DNA from 2 places in the Vibrio scophthalmi genome. Region 1 is predicted to be linked to the other one. Evidence: riboswitches for the same ligand, from Rfam matches in the RefSeq annotation. Region 1 holds a riboswitch; the other holds the start of a gene.
The links. A riboswitch is a leader RNA that binds a small molecule or an ion and turns the genes downstream of it on or off. The one in region 1 is predicted to bind cyclic di-GMP.
Positions count from the first base shown of each region.

Region 2: linked by a shared signal. The riboswitch ahead of RJD38_RS01615 (TfoX/Sxy family DNA transformation protein) and the one ahead of gbpA (N-acetylglucosamine-binding protein GbpA) in region 1 are both predicted to bind cyclic di-GMP.

Region 1 is NZ_CP134271.1:796,924-805,153, reverse strand. It holds gene RJD38_RS03550 (TSUP family transporter) at 132-911, shown strand; gene RJD38_RS03545 (LysR family transcriptional regulator) at 841-1,707, opposite strand; gene gbpA (N-acetylglucosamine-binding protein GbpA) at 1,836-3,293, opposite strand; cyclic di-GMP riboswitch class I at 3,382-3,469, opposite strand; gene grcA (autonomous glycyl radical cofactor GrcA) at 3,766-4,143, opposite strand; gene nfo (deoxyribonuclease IV) at 4,480-5,346, shown strand; gene ung (uracil-DNA glycosylase) at 5,434-6,117, shown strand; gene RJD38_RS03520 (hemerythrin domain-containing protein) at 6,296-6,847, shown strand; gene RJD38_RS03515 (DUF3545 family protein) at 6,902-7,084, opposite strand; gene RJD38_RS03510 (alanine/glycine:cation symporter family protein) at 7,776-8,230, shown strand, end outside.
Region 2 is NZ_CP134271.1:373,789-382,018, forward strand. It holds gene mukF (chromosome partition protein MukF) at 1-296, opposite strand, end outside; gene cmoM (tRNA uridine 5-oxyacetic acid(34) methyltransferase CmoM) at 293-1,090, opposite strand; gene elyC (envelope biogenesis factor ElyC) at 1,205-2,008, shown strand; gene torR (two-component system response regulator TorR) at 2,117-2,827, opposite strand; gene torD (molecular chaperone TorD) at 3,067-3,714, shown strand; gene purR (HTH-type transcriptional repressor PurR) at 4,102-5,106, shown strand; cyclic di-GMP riboswitch class I at 5,257-5,345, shown strand; gene RJD38_RS01615 (TfoX/Sxy family DNA transformation protein) at 5,455-6,048, shown strand; gene RJD38_RS01620 (TVP38/TMEM64 family protein) at 6,263-6,967, shown strand; gene RJD38_RS01625 (putative signal transducing protein) at 6,967-7,275, shown strand; gene RJD38_RS01630 (alpha/beta fold hydrolase) at 7,348-8,151, opposite strand.

The DNA of each region.
Region 1 (8,230 bases):
GCATTGACGGCTTTTCTACCGACATTGGAATTGATGAATAATGGGAATGAGTGATAATCGAATCTTTCGTTAACTGAATTGATTGAGTAGTGATAACTTAACCCTATTGGATTTACTACCGTGACGAACAAATGGAACTTTCATTCGAAATACTCACACTGCTGTTTTTGGTGGCAAGCTTGGCTGGCTTTATTGATGCGATGGCTGGTGGTGGTGGTTTATTAACACTTCCTGCATTGCTTGCGGCGGGTGTTCCGCCAACTCAAGCGCTGGCGACCAATAAACTGCAAAGCTCATTTGGCAGCTTTTCTGCTACTTGGTATTTTGTCCGTAATGGCATTGTCAGCATTAAAGAGATGCGACTGGCGATTGCGTGTACCTTTATTGGTTCAGCAGTTGGTGCAGAATCGGTGCAGCATATTGATGCTGGGGTGTTGACCAGTTTGATCCCACTATTGCTGGTGGCCATTTCTCTCTACTTCTTATTAATGCCAAAAACTCGCGAGCAGCAAGGTAAAGCAAAAATTTCTGAGGCTATGTTTGCTTTTTGTGTTGGTGGCGGTGTTGGTTTTTATGATGGTTTTTTTGGTCCAGGAACCGGTTCAATTTTTACTGTTTGTTTTGTCGCGTTAGGGCATTTTTCGCTGGTGGATGCGACGGCGCGTACTAAGGTGTTGAACTTTACCTCGAATATTGCGGCGTTATTGTTCTTTATTCTCGCGGGCTTACCAGTATGGGAGCTTGGCTTAGTGATGGCGGTGGGTGGTTTTCTCGGCGCTCAACTTGGCGCGCGAGTGGTGGTGACTAAAGGTCAAAAATGGATAAGACCTTTAGTGATCATTATGTCGATGTTGATGGCAGGAAAGTTACTTTGGCAACAGCATCACCAATGGTTGCTATCAATGTTTTAATGCGGCTATTACGATAGGACGCCGGACGCACACAGATGTGAATGGGGCGTGAAAGCGGTTGCAGTGAGGAAAAATAGTGGCACTGTTTTTCCTCAATATTGAGTGTTTTTATCACCGATAACGGCACGAGTGCCGGGGCAATACCTGCCAGTGCTAGCCTTGCGGCCGCCACGTAAGAGTCCATCTGCATGATGGGCAACATATTGAGTTGGCTTAGAATTGCTTGTTGGTATGAGTTGGCAGGGTTGGAGAGATCATTGGTGATGATTATCTCTGGCAGCGTACTGATTGGGCGATTAAAGACAATGTAGAAGGGTTCATCAAAGAGATGGAAAACCATTAGTTGGTGGTGCGTGGGGAGGTTACCAGCACAAATCCCAAGATGTGCTTTTCCGGATTGAACATGCTCAATAATTCTTGGCGTATGATTGGTCGTGATGCTTAGGTAAGGATCATGAGTAAAATACTCGCCTAATATTTCCGCTAAGTAACCGGCAACCAGTGTTTCAGAACAGTCCAGCTTTAGAGGGCTGTTCTCAATGATGTTTTGCTGTTCATAAATAAGCCCACGTAACTCATTAAAAGTGGGACCGATACTCTCAATAAGATTGAGCGCTTCACGTGTTAGCTGCACGTTTCTGCCGTCGGGAACAATCAGCTTCTTGCCCAGTTTCTTTTCTAAGTTAGCAATGCGTTTACTCACTGCCGATTGGCTAATATAGAGCAAGCTACCCGTGCGACTCATGGTTTTAGCTTTGCTTAACGTCAGAAGTGTTTCAATACCTTCAAGCAACATAGAGTGACTTATGAAAAATCGGAATGAATACCTCACTGTAGCGCAACGCCATTGGCAACGCACATAAAAACGGCACTTAATAAAGTGCCGTTACTGTTTCTTCTCTAAAAATTGTGATCGCTAGGAACTTAGTTCACTTTATCCCATGCCATTGTCCAGTGAGAACCGGTTGCTGGTTGGTATTGGGTTGCGTTTTCAGTCCACTGTGAGCAGTAGCCTGAGTATGGGAAAGGTTTACATTGATAAACTTGACCATCGCTCGCTAACACTTTTGTGCCAGCAGTGTAGTTATCAAGGCCGTTAGGGAAGACAAAATCATAGTCACCCGCTGGTGGTGTTACCTCAGCTACAAGATGGAAATCTAACGTTTCTTGATTGATCAAGTTGCCAGCCTGATCTTTGATTCGGCTGATCAGCATATGGTGGCCCGCTTGAGATTTAGCCAGCGTGAGATCGACCGCTTTAGATTGCCCATCTACCAGTTCGCCACTCCAACTCGCCAGCGCTTCACGGCCATGATTATAAACCGTTAACTCCGCGTGCAGATCACCGCTAGCATTTAGCGTCAATGCCAGTTCAGTCGGTTGTTCTGTGACAGTATATTCAGATTGTAAGCCTGCAATGTTAAGTGCGTAATCGGGAACAACCGTGTCAATCTCATAGCCAATTTCTACACGAGTGAGTTGGCTATCGTTTTGTAAATAGATCGGATTGGTACCGTAAACAGGGGTGAAAGTGCCTTGTTGTAGTTGGCCTGCTTTGATCGCTGTTTGCTCTTGGTTTACCTTGCTTGCTAGAGCATAAGACCAGTTTTTAGCTTGAGTTAGGGCAGGGCTATCGATCGCTAATTCAGTACGATAAGCTTGGTTTTCACCAGCGTGATCAAATACGCGGGTAAAGACGCGATCGCCGATATTAAGATCGATAGTTGGTGAAATCTGGCCAGCTTGATTCCATTCTGGAAGCACAGGGCCTTGACCATCAAATTGCACATCAATCACATTGTAGAATGCTGCTGCCGTATCGCCCACATCCCAAACTGCAAGAATGACATGGTAGCCTTGACGTTCAGGCACGTTACACGCATGGCTAACTTGCTTTGGCGGTTGAACCATATTGCCTTCGATGACACAGAACGGATTCAGATCAAACGACGCTCGTGATAGTTGCGCATTTGGATTCCAATCCGCTTTAGTGATGTAGTATTTCCAATCTCGAGTGACGTGGTTGGCAGTAAAGGTCCACTCAAAGTTTTGCTGTCCAGCCGTGATTGGGCGCTTAACCCAACGATCCGCAGTTTGTTCATCTAATGCTGTGGCCAGTGCTGATTGTGCACTGGCAATTTTGCCATCAGCGGGGCCAGCTTCAGGGAAGCCTTCAGGGCCTTCCACACTTTGTGGTTCATATTGAATGGCACCACAGTTGCTGTTTTTCTCATTAGTATCAGAGGTTGGGAATTTACATAGCGCAACACGGCTTGCTGCGATGCCATCATTGAACGCAGAGATGTAGCCATGTGCGGCGACTTGCCCACTTAGAGCGGTAAGAGCGAGTGCCAATAAGGTTTTATTTGGACGTGATTTCATCACATGTTCCTTTTTAGGTTGACAAAAAATTGCCACACCTCGGCATGTGAAAAGGGCGATAAACCCTCAACACTTGATTGAGCGATCAAGTGGCGGCTCCGCTATCGTGGATAAATTTTATCGTTAGACCGGAAGCTTTGCGTCCCATTTTTTCAAATGGTTTGCCGACAGTGTGTTTGTACCAATCAAAACAAGTCTTTGCTTGTTCTACTTGTTATGAGCTGGAGAAATTTAGCTTAGAAAGTGAAAAGAGCGCGACAGAATCCAACACGAGATGGAATCAACATCTCCTTTGGTATTGCCTCTTTTTGTTTTTCTTTCTTTTGCGCTACCGGGATAGATTCTTTAGGCTTCTATTTGCGGTGTTTTTTGAAATGTTTCGTCTGTTTTAGATGGCGAAGAAAAGAAAAGCAGGCCAAGGCCTGCTTTTCAAATGTGTGTCTAAATTTACCTTCGTCAGAGACGAGCTAAATTATAGAGATTCAGTGAACGTACGTGCGATAACGTCGCGTTGCTGCTCAGTCGTTAGAGAGTTGAAACGTACAGCGTAGCCCGATACACGGATGGTTAGCTGTGGGTAGTTCTCTGGGTGAGCAACCGCGTCTTCAAGAGTTTCGCGACGTAGAACGTTAACGTTTAGGTGTTGACCACCTTCAATGCGTGGTGCAGTTTCGATTGCCACTTCACGGCTTTCGTATTCGCCTAGATCGTTAATAGCAATAACTTGGTCAGCTTGGTAGCCAGCAGATGCCGCAACACAACGTGCTTCGTTCTTTTCGCTGTCTAGTAGCCAGATAGAGTTTAGTAGATCGTCGTTAGCTGCTTTAGTAATCTGAATACCTTGAATCATTACTGTCTCCTAATCCACATTTTCTGTGGTGTTATTGGTGTTAATTTTCAATATTTTTGTTGAGCTAAGTATTATATAGCTAATATCCATTATAATAATATTGATTTAGGTCAAAAAACAACTAAAAACCTTATTTTTTTGAAGGTGATTTTATTGCGTTAAATCAATAAAAGTCTTTAAAAACTGCAAATTACAATTTATTTTATAATATAAAAAATAGTTACAACGGTCATTTTGTCGTAATTTTACTACAAAATGACCGTTTTTAAGTCAACTATGCGGACTAACTACTTGTTAGGTGGTGGTCAAACTGAAAGAGTAAAGTGATTAAATAACATGAACAAAAATTTCGGAACTAAGTATATCGGTGCGCATGTTTCTGCCGCTGGTGGGGTTGATCAAGCGCCGATGCGAGCACGTGAAATTGGCGCCAATGCTTTTGCGCTTTTCACTAAAAATCAGCGTCAATGGGTCGCAAAACCGCTTGAAGCCAAAACCATTAGCGCTTTTAAAGCTAACTGTAAAATGCTGGGCTTTAGCGCCGAGCACATTTTGCCTCATGACTCTTACTTGATTAACTTAGGTGCGCCAGAAGAAGAGAAATTAGAAAAATCGCGCGCCGCTTTTATTGATGAAATGGAACGGTGTCATCAATTGGGGTTAACGCTGCTCAATTTTCATCCCGGCAGTCACCTTAACAAGATCTCTGAAGCTGAGTGTTTGGCGAAAATCGCTCATTCAATAAACTTAGCGCACCAAGCTGTACCAGATGTAATAGCCGTAATCGAAAATACTGCAGGGCAAGGCTCAAACCTTGGTTGGCGTTTTGAACATCTCGCGGCGATCATCGATCAAGTAGAAGATAAATCTCGTGTTGGCGTATGCCTTGATACCTGCCATACCTTTGCAGCAGGTTATGATCTCTCTAGCCATGAAGCGTGTGAAGTAACGTTTGCCGAGTTTGATCAAGTAGTGGGCATGCATTACTTGCGTGCAATGCACATTAATGATTCCAAATCGACATTGGGTAGCAAGGTTGATAGACACCATGCGCTGGGTAAAGGAGCCATTGGTTGGGACTGTTTTGAGTACATAGCGAAAGACAGCCGGTTTGATGCGATCCCTCTTATTCTTGAAACCATAGAACCAGAACTGTGGCCAGCGGAAATCAAGCAGTTGCGTGAGTGGCATCGCCAAGCGTAATTTCATGCCCATCGCCGATCATCTTGTTGATTCGTTTTTGCGTGGTTTTTTGCGACAATAGCGGTATCTATATAGAGGACAATCATAATGGCTAAGTTATTGACTTGGGATGATGTGATCGGCGACGAGCAGCAGCAACCTTATTTTCAGCAAACACTGAGTTATGTCGCTGAGCAGCGCGCAGAGGGTAAGGTGGTTTTTCCTCCTGAAGCCGATGTTTTTAACGCCTTTGATGCTACGCCATTTGCCGACGTAAAAGTGGTTGTTTTGGGTCAAGATCCTTACCACGGACCCGATCAAGCACATGGCTTATGCTTCTCGGTTCTACCTGGAGTAAAAACACCCCCTTCTTTAGTCAATATGTACAAAGAGCTCGCGCAAGATGTGGAGGGGTTTACAATTCCTCAGCATGGCTATTTGCAATCTTGGGCTGAACAAGGGGTGCTATTACTCAATACTGTGCTAACAGTGGAGCAGGGCAAAGCGCACTCTCATGCAAAAACAACCGGATGGGAAACCTATACCGATAAAGTGATTGCAGCACTTGACCAATATGGTAGTGGCATTGTGTTTCTACTGTGGGGAGCGCATGCGCAGAAAAAAGGACGCTTTATTGATCGCTCAAAGCACCATGTACTAGAAGCTCCCCACCCATCACCGCTGTCGGCTCACCGTGGTTTCTTTGGTTGCCATCACTTTTCTTTGGCTAACCAGCACTTAACCGCACAAGGCTTGAAGCCGATTGATTGGAGACTGCCTGAGCGGGTTTAACTGAGTTAGCTCAACGACTCAACGAATATTGCGAGAGAAGCCTGATGGGCTTCTCTTTATTTTTCAATTACTCGTATTGATTTTAGTTACTAATCTGGTCTTTTTTTGAACAGTCTCTAAACCTTTATTGGCGTTTTCTTATACACTTACAAAGATTGTGTGTTTAAGGAGAAACGCTATGATGATTGAACAAATCAGGCGTGAACATGGCTATATGGTGCGTCTACTCGCTATCCTTGCCAATAAAGTGGAATTGCTAAAGCAAGAACAGCCAGTCAATTACAGTTTGATTAAAGAGGTGGTCGATTACTTGTCTGAATATTCAGAGAAATATCATCATCCGAAAGAGGATATTCTTTATCACTATTACCGTGAACATTACGGTGCGCATGATGATATGGACAACTTAGAATTTGAGCACAAGTTGTTGGAATGTAAAACGCATGCGTTTATGAATATTGTCGAGATGATCTTGCAAGATGCTGTGGTACCGCATCATCTGTTTATTGAGCAATTAGAAGCGTTCATGAATGCGCAGAAGTCACACTTGGAGCTGGAAGAGAAAAATATTTTGCCGATGATTTGTGACCGATTTAGTGTCGAAGATTGGCAACACGTGGAAACGCTCTATAGTGGTTCAGATGACGATCCTGTCTTTGGGGACACGATTGCTGAGCAATATGCGCAACTGGCGAAACGCGTGCGCGCGACAGACAAAGAGTGTATTTAACGTTTATCATACGAGCGGTAAAATAAAGAGGCGCCTTGGCGCCTCCTTTATTGACTAAAATTCTAAATTTTCCAACTTATCTAATCCGATATCCATATCAAGCAGCTCTTTTTCTAAGCGACGACGATCTTGAATTGCCTCTATTTCTCGCCATTTACGTTTAACAGGTTTTGATTTTGCTGAGCGACCTCGTGAAAAGTCCATCTCCATCATCTCATCAAAGTTCAAGCCATCCATATGCCACCTCTGTTGTACGTTGTTATTGGTTAGATTAAATACCATTGAGATTGAAGGGTATCTATGATTGATTTCTCATTTGTTGCGATCCAATGAAATTTTTATGGCTTTTTGTGCTCGATGTACCTTTTTAGAAGAGCGTGCTGTATAAAAAACGTTCAGTTGTCAGTGTGAAAACGATTAATTTTAGCTATTTTTGATGTTAACTGGCTGTTTTAAGTTGGCGCTAAAATGCTAATCAACCTTGCTCTTGCCCCCTCATCCGATAGGTAACATACAAAATGGGGGGTAAATCACACAAATTTGCTGGTAAAACCAGTAGAGACAAGGTGTTAGCCTACTTTTATCGGATGGCGTTTTTATTGCTATTGATAGATTTGGCTTGTTGTTAATAGTTGATGTTGTTGTGCTGATTTTGTGGTTGATTTGTTCTTTTTTGTGTTAACTATTAGTGAGTTTATAGTGAAAAATAACATTGTAATGCGTGTGTTTGCATATTGATTTTTGCTATTCTTCACTGCATTATCCGCCCGTCAAAAATTACGTCGGTACGTGAAACGGAAGCATGAAGCGAGTTTTACAGATCTCAGCTGCCAAAAATAAAACATACACTACCAAGAATTGACACTTGGTGACGCAGCTAGATGGATGGCAAGGATGCAAAATCGACGAAACTCACTATGAGGATGTTATGACAGACTTAATTAATTTAATGAATGACCTGCTTTGGGGGTCGATTCTTGTTTATCTTTTGGTCGGCGTGGGCGTCTACTTTACTATCCGTCTAGGATTCATTCAGTTCCGCCATTTTGGCCATATGTTCTCAGTGTTGAAGAACAGTCGTAAAGCAGACAAAGCTGGTATTTCTTCTTTCCAAGCTCTTTGTACCAGTCTCGCAGCACGTGTCGGTACCGGTAACATGGCCGGTGTTGCTGTTGCACTAACCGCTGGTGGCCCTGGCGCTATCTTCTGGATGTGGTTGATTGCCATGCTGGGTATGGCAACTTCATTTGCCGAAAGTACACTCGCACAGCTTTACAAAACCAAAGATGATGATGGCAACTACCGTGGTGGCCCTGCTTACTACATGGAAAAAGGGTTGGGCATGCGCTGGATGGGCATCCTGTTCTCTATTTTCCTGATTAT
Region 2 (8,230 bases), 420 kb from region 1:
ATTTCGCTGGTAAATCGGCTAATTAGACGCTGCTTTACCATTTCATTGATGGCATTGTTCGCACGAAACGCAGAGGCTTCGCCCGTATCTTCAAATAATCGAGTGACGATAGTGAACGCATCATGGAGTTCACCTTCACCCAATTCTTCATCAAACCGTTCGTTACTCAATACAGAGATCGCGATAAGAAAAGCCAATCTTTCGCTACTTAGGTTCAATGAGAAATCGTGTTGCTTAACCCAGCCGACCAATTCATCAATCGGCTGCTCAGCAACATTGAGAGTCATCTCACTCATTGTTCTTCCTGTTTATCTTTCTTCTTCGCCCATACATGAATGTATCGACCTAGTGAGAGGTAAGGCTCTTGTCGGCACAATTTTTCTTCTAGTGCCAACACATCTTCATACTGGAACTCGCCCATATTTTGGCGATTACCGATGTAATCACTGAAACAGCGAATGCCAGATTTACCACAGATTTCAAAACCCGCCTCTTCGATCCATTGATAGACCTCTTCAGGAATCAAGCCTTTCTGCGGCTGGAGTTTAAATCGTTTACGGTGTGGCATGCCATCTAGCACGTGCGGAATGTTGCCACATACGACATTTTTATAGACCAAACCATGATGGTTATAAAACATCACCGAAGCGATACCATCGGTTTTGACTTGTTCAAGCAATGTTTGCAACGCTGTTTTTGGATCGACCAACCACTCCATTACGGCGTGGAACATCACCAAATCCACTTGGTTATCCATATGCTGAGCAATCTCCTGCACAGGAGAATGGATCAAGCGGTAGCGGTCGAGTAGACCATTGCGTTCTATTTCTTGTTTTGCTAATTGCAGCATCTCAGAAGATAGATCACACAGCGCCACTTGATGTCCGAGCTTGGCAATCTTTTGCGACATTTGCGCAAGGCCTCCGCCTGCGTCGAGCACTTGCAGGGTTTGAGTCTCGGCGCCCAGTTTGGCGAGCGCTTGCTCAAGATCTTGCCAGACAATGACTTGGCGAATCTCGCCTTTGTCAGAGCCGTATATGTTTTTTGCAAATTTGTGGGCAATATCGTCGAAATTACGGTCTTCAGTCACAGCAGCTTGGGTTATCATGTCTAATCGTCCTGCTATTCTGTCACAAGAAGGGCAGATATAAAGAGGGATTCTCTTAAATTCTCATCAACTGGTGTTTTTTCGGACTATTTAAGTATGTTTGAGCTGAAAAAAGTCGTCTCGTCTTTACTTATGCCTTTACCAGCAATGCTGATCATTGGCTTTATCGGCTTAATGCTGATCATGTTTACAAGAAAGCAGAAAACAGGCTGCCTGATTGTTCTCTTCTCATTTATTGGAATGTTTTTGATCTCATTCCAACCTGTTGCCTCTCGTTTATTGATGCCGATTGAGCGTCAATTTAGCGTTTTTTTACCCGTCGATAAGTCGATCGATTACGTCATGGTGCTAGGCAGTGGTCATGTGGTGGACGATTCCATCCCACCTACCTCTGAATTAAGTCGCACTGGTTTAATGCGTTTGGCCGAAGGCATCCGTATTATGCGTATCTATCCGGGCTCCAAGTTGATTCTGTCAGGTTATGCTGGCGGTTCTGATGTCAGTAATGCACGCATGATGGCCAAAGTCGCTTTGGCTTTAGGTGTCGCTAAATCTGATATTATTTTGCTGGAAACAGCGAAGGACACTTGGGAAGAAGCGCGCCAGGCGGCCGCATTTGTCAAACGCAAAGAAGTGGTCTTAGTGACTTCGGCAAGCCACATGCAACGTGCATTGAATGAGTTTCACTCTGCAGGATTAAACCCATACCCTGCGCCAACCAATTATTTGGCTCAAGATGAAATTCATCAGTTCTGGAGTAAGTACACGCCAAAAGCGATTTACTTAGAACAAACTGAACGTTACTGGCATGAAACGCTTGGTCGTATCTGGCAAAGCTTGCGTGACTGGGCCTCCGATTACGAAGAGCAAAGTATTGAAGCATCACAGAGCAATCTTTAACGTTCACTCAAGTGCCAAAAAAGACTGACTGATGCTGTCGCCACATAGAAAAAGAAAAACCGAAGCCTAGGCTTCGGTTTTTTTATTGTTGGGTTGTTTCAAAGACGATTAATCGCCTGCGAACATATAACCTTCACCGTGAACCGTGACAAAGATTTGCGGGTTCTTAGGGTCGAACTCCATCTTAGCGCGCATACGACGAATCAGTACGTCGATAGTACGGTCGTTAGGCGCATCAACGCGGTGACTGATCATATTAAGAATGCGTTCGCGACTTAGCACTTGGTTAGGGTAAGTTGAAAGCGCAACCAAAAGCTCGTATTCCGCTTTAGTCAGTTTTACTGGCTCGCCGTTACGGCTAAGCGCACGGCGTTGAACGTCAAACATCCACTCACCAAAACGAACTAAATTTGAATCGTTTTTCTGATCAACAACACTACCGGCATTACGCGCTGACGAAATACGCCACAGTAGGTTTTTCACTCGAACTAACAGTTCGCGAAGTTCAAACGGTTTTGTTACATAATCGTCGGCACCCATTTCTAAACCAACGATCTTATCAATGCTATCCGTGCGTCCTGTTACCAGGATAATTCCAATGTCAGACTGACTGCGTAGTTCACGCGTTAACATCAAGCCATCTTCACCAGGAAGATTGATGTCTAGCATGACTAAATCAATCGCATGATTTTGTAGTGTGTCGCGCATCTGCTCGCCGCTTTCTGCTTCGCTGACGGTGTAACCTTCATTTTGAAAGTAGCCAACCAGCTTGCTGCGAGTTACTGCGTCATCTTCTACAACTAGTACGTGATAGCTCATCTAAACCACTTAATTTGCATTGGGAATTGTTTACGACCTACATTCTATTCATATATCGTAACATTTCTAGTATTTGTTACATTAAAATCAAGAAAGATGATTTTTTATTGATTCAAAACAAAACTAGCCCAAGCATTAACATTTTGCCATTTTTGCACTTATTTTGACGCATTGTGTGTTATCCCTATTCATTTTTCTTCGCTAGAATAGTAGGAGAATGAAAATAGGAGCATTGTTTGATGCAAGAGTTAAAAGCGTTTAACGAAAAGCGTGCAGAAATTTACTGGTGGTTCTCTAGCTTATTTGCCAAAGAGCTAACTGAAGCGGATCTAGAGCAATATCAAAGCCCTGAGATTCGTAGCTTTTTATCTGGCCTTGGTGAAAACCCAAGCCTAAAACCAGCCATTGATGATGTAGTGGATGCACTTAACCGTCAGCTAGACCGCGAAGATGGCCAGCTAGAGTTGGCGGCTGACTTTTGTGACTTATTTTTAAAGTCTGATAAAGAATCTGCACTGCCTTATGCTTCTATGTACATCGGTACAACCGGTCTACTGCATGATAAACCAGCGAACGAAATGGACGCATTACTTCAAAAGTACGGTGTTGCGGTTGAACAAGGCTTGAACGAGCCTGCGGATCATATTGCGATTGAACTTGATCTGCTCGGTAACATCATTATTCGTTCAAACGAGCTTGAGCAAGAGCGTCATTTTGAAGAAAGTTTCGTTGAACAAGAAGCCTTTATCCGTCAACACATTCTAAGCTGGGTGGCTAAATTTGCGACCAAATGCAAAGGCTTAGATAAGTTTGGTTTCTACTCTGCCGTTGCGGCGCTGCTGGTTGCGTTTTTAGAGCTTGATTGCCAATACTTAACGGGTGAATGACGCTCAATATCTACCCAATAGGTGTTTGATGCGTTGATGCGTAATGAGTTGATGCTGAATAAATTCGCGAATAACGGCTTTTTCTAGGGTTGGTGTGGTGTAATAAAAGTAACGAGTGACACCTCATCCACTCCTTGTTTTAAGTGATTTTTATTCGGCTGATGCCTAATCACTCACCTATCATGGTGGGCATAACAGTATGGGGGACGGGATTTTTATTTGCCCCCAAACGAGATGCGGTCTAGAATCGACAGCGCAAACGATAAAAAAATAATGAATTAAATACAAACCGCTGTAATCAAGCGGTTTTTGTGTTTTTAATACTTTCTGCCAAATTATTCTGATATGTGAATACCGCCGTGGCAGCTAAAGATAGGACAACCCCTTATGGCCACTATTAAAGACGTTGCTCGCCTTGCTGGCGTATCAACCACTACTGTTTCACACGTGATCAATAAAACTCGCTTTGTCGCAGAGACAACGCAAGAGCGCGTGATGGAAGCAGTGAAAGAGCTAAACTATGCACCAAGTGCCGTTGCTCGTAGCCTAAAATGCAATACGACTCGTACCATTGGTATGCTAGTAACTCAATCTACTAACCTATTCTTCTCTGAAGTAATTGATGGCGTCGAGAGCTACTGTTACCGCCAAGGCTACACACTGATCCTATGTAACACTGGTGGTATCTACGAGAAACAACGCGACTACATTCGCATGCTCGCAGAAAAACGCGTTGATGGTATTTTGGTGATGTGTTCTGACTTAACAGAAGAACTGAGCGAAATGCTCAACAACCACAAAGACATTCCTAAAGTTGTGATGGATTGGGGCCCTGAGACCTCTCAAGCAGACAACATCATCGACAACTCAGAAGAAGGTGGCTACCTAGCAACGAAATTCTTGATCGACCACGGTCACAAAGACATCGCTTGCCTAAGCGGTCACTTTGAAAAAGCAGTTTGCCAAGAGCGTATCCAAGGCTTTAAACGTGCGATGAACCAAGCACAACTTGAAGTTAACGAAGATTGGATTCTTGAAGGTAACTTTGAGTGTGACACGGCCGTATTGGCCGCCGACCAACTCGTTGCTATGGACAAACGCCCGACGGCTGTATTCTGCTTCAATGACACCATGGCATTAGGCCTAATGAGCCGTCTGCAACAAAAAGGCATTCGCGTGCCAGAAGACATCTCAGTGATCGGCTACGACAACATCGAATTGGCAGAGTATTTCTCTCCACCACTGACGACAGTTCACCAACCAAAGCGTCGTGTTGGTAAAAACGCATTCGAAATTCTGCTAGAGCGTATTAAAGATAAAGAACACGAAAAACGCGTGTTTGAGATGCATCCAGAAATCGTTGAGCGTAGCACCGTTGCAAGAATCGACTAAGTTAATGATTCAATAAAGATTAGCCGAGGGGCAATCCTTCGGCTAAAGCCTCATAAATGAAAGTTATTCTTGCATAAAGATCACAATTATCCCATATTAATAGACTACTTCCTGACAGAAGTAATTTAATCTTTAGCAGAGCAAATTAAGTCACGCACAGGGCAAACCAAACTGAAAAGTTGGGACGCAAAGCCACCGGCCTAAACATTGTAATGATGTACGGCAGCGGGGTTACCGATGGTAGAAATGCAACACGTTAACTGATTACTCTCCAGAAATCTGCATTGACTGCTATTCTCTCGGACCTGATTTGGTGGCGTATATACACATACACCGAGAAAGTACTGAATGGATAAACCAATACTTAAAGACTCTATGAGGCTTTTTGAGCCCTTAGGTCGGATTAAATCTCGCTCTATGTTTGGTGGGTTCGGCATTTTTGCAGACGACACAATGTTTGCATTGGTTGTACACGACAAGCTTCATATTCGTGCCGACGATGCCCTTACTGAGCAGTTTAAGCAACAAGGATTAGAACCGTACGTGTATCACAAACGAGGCTTCCCTGTTGTTACTAAATATTTTGCTTTAAGTGAAGAGTGGTACCAAGACAGTGCAAAAACACTGCAAACGGCTACCGATGCACTCTCTCTCGCTAAGCAAGAAAAGAGCACTCAAGCGAAAACAAAACCAACTCGTATTAAAGATCTACCAAACTTGCGTCTTGCAACTGAACGTATGCTGAAAAAAGCCGGTATCGAATCAGTTGAGAATTTAGAACAAGTGGGTTCAGTTCAAGCATACAAAGCCATTCAAGCCTCACATGATACCCAGGTGAGTTTAGAGTTGCTTTGGGCACTTGAAGGCGCAATTAAAGGCACGCATTGGTCCGTCGTTCCTCAAGCTCGCCGCCAAGAACTGATGTCTCGCCTTGAGCATTAATTTAGAAAATGAATAAATTGAATTAAGCCAGCCATTGTTGCTGGCTTTTTTTTTGAAATTTTTTGCGTGCTTTGAAGTTCCTATATAAAACAACGAGCAAAGAACCGTATTCATGACTGAACGATGCAACAATACGATCGTAAGATGCGTATCTAAGATAGTGAAATTATCGCGCTATAAAATAGATATCTACCAGAGATAAGTGAGAACCAAGATGAATAAAAAACTGATTTTCGGCCTATTGCTGATTGCCATCATAGCGCTACTTATCACTCAATTTGGCGATCAACTCACCCTCGAAAATGCCAAAGCACAACAGGCAGAGTTAGCCTTGTATATTAAGCAGAACTTTGTTCTAGCGGCGGCGGTTTACTTTTTGGCTTATCTTGCGATTACGGCCTTTTCGATTCCTGGCGCGGCCGTCGTCACTCTGCTTGGCGCAGCATTATTTGGCTTTTGGGCCAGCTTAATCTTAGTCTCTTTTGCCAGCACGCTTGGCGCGACACTGGCTTTTCTTAGCAGCCGCTTCTTGCTACGCGATTGGGTACAAAGCAAATTTGGTGACAAACTCTCCGCCATTAATCTAGGGGTGGAAAAAGATGGCGCGTTCTATCTTTTCTCACTGCGCTTAATTCCGGTCTTCCCATTTTTCTTAATTAACCTACTTATGGGCTTAACCCCGATTTCTACCGCGCGTTTCTATTTGGTGAGTCAAATCGGTATGCTACCGGGCACTGCGGTGTATCTCAATGCGGGGACCCAATTAGCACAAATTGATTCACTCTCAGGTATTGTTTCACCTTCGGTATTAGCCTCATTTGCATTGCTTGGCCTGTTCCCGATTGTCGCGAAATGGGTAATGGCTAAAATAAAACAGAGCGACAAAACCTCGAACAAGGCGTCTAACGGAGAGGCTTAGTGAAAATATTTAGTGCAAATAATCCACCACAAGCTCACATTGTCTGTGAGCTTTTGCGTACCAATAATATTGATTGTGAAGTTCGTGGCGAAGGGATTTTCGGCCTACAAGGTGAGTTGCCCTTTGGTGAAGCAAGTGAACCTTACGTGTGGCTACTCGATAGCAGCCAACAAAATAAAGCATACGAAGTTATTACACAGTTTGAGCAGCCACTATCGGCGCCGCCTTGGCATTGTTCAAATTGTGGTGAAGAAAATGAAGGCCAATTTGCTTTATGTTGGCAATGCGGAACATCGCACAGTTCCTAGCGTATTTGTCATAAATTTAAACAAGAATAAACGATAAGAGCCAAGTAAAAGGCCCTTATCTGGTGTAACAGATTACTTCGCCACAATTTGCTGACGAATAAATTCAATCGAATGCTGATTAAACTCGTCTGGTCGTTCGATATTACATACATGCCCACAGTTTGCGATTTCACGTAACTGGCTGGAACGGTGCACGGCCACCATCTCTTTGACCGGTTGAATAAACATATAGTCACGATCGCCCATCAAATAAAGCGTCGGGATTGGCAACTCTTTCTCTTTAAAGTATCGCATGAGCGGATTGACATCTGCCGCCAAAATAAACCAGCGTTTAAACTCTTTTTGGCACAGCTTCTTTGCCTCACGAATAAATAGATGCCGCGACTGTTTTTGCGTACGCTGTGGCATCACAATATAAGCAAATAAGCGATACAGCCACATGTAAGGCACGATGTGCTTGCAATAGTTACCGAGCCTCACCAAAAGCTGTGAACGCGTATTCAAGCGTGTTACAGCGCCTCCTAGCACCATTGACTTAACTCGGTCAGAGGCCAATTCAGCCAAATTGCGCACGATGATGGTGCCAAGTGACATACCAACAAAGTGAGCTGACTGAATTTTCAAATGATCGAGCACTTGTAAGATATCCAAGGTCACCGTCTTAAAGGTGTAGCGATTGGTCATGAGATCTTTGAGCAACTGACTCGACTTACCGTGACCACGAAGATCGACCAATAACAAGTTGAAATGGGCTTTGTAAGCTTTGATTTGTTTGAACCATATCGATGAACTGCCTCCAGCACCATGGATGAAGACCACCCACTCTTTGCTCGTTGGGTGAGGATAGGTTTTATGAAACAGCAGAGTATTGCTCATCTATGAGAATTGATTTGGTTTCTATTAGGGATTGGCAGACTACCATAAAGTCATGAAATCTTAATTCAGCTTCGGTCAA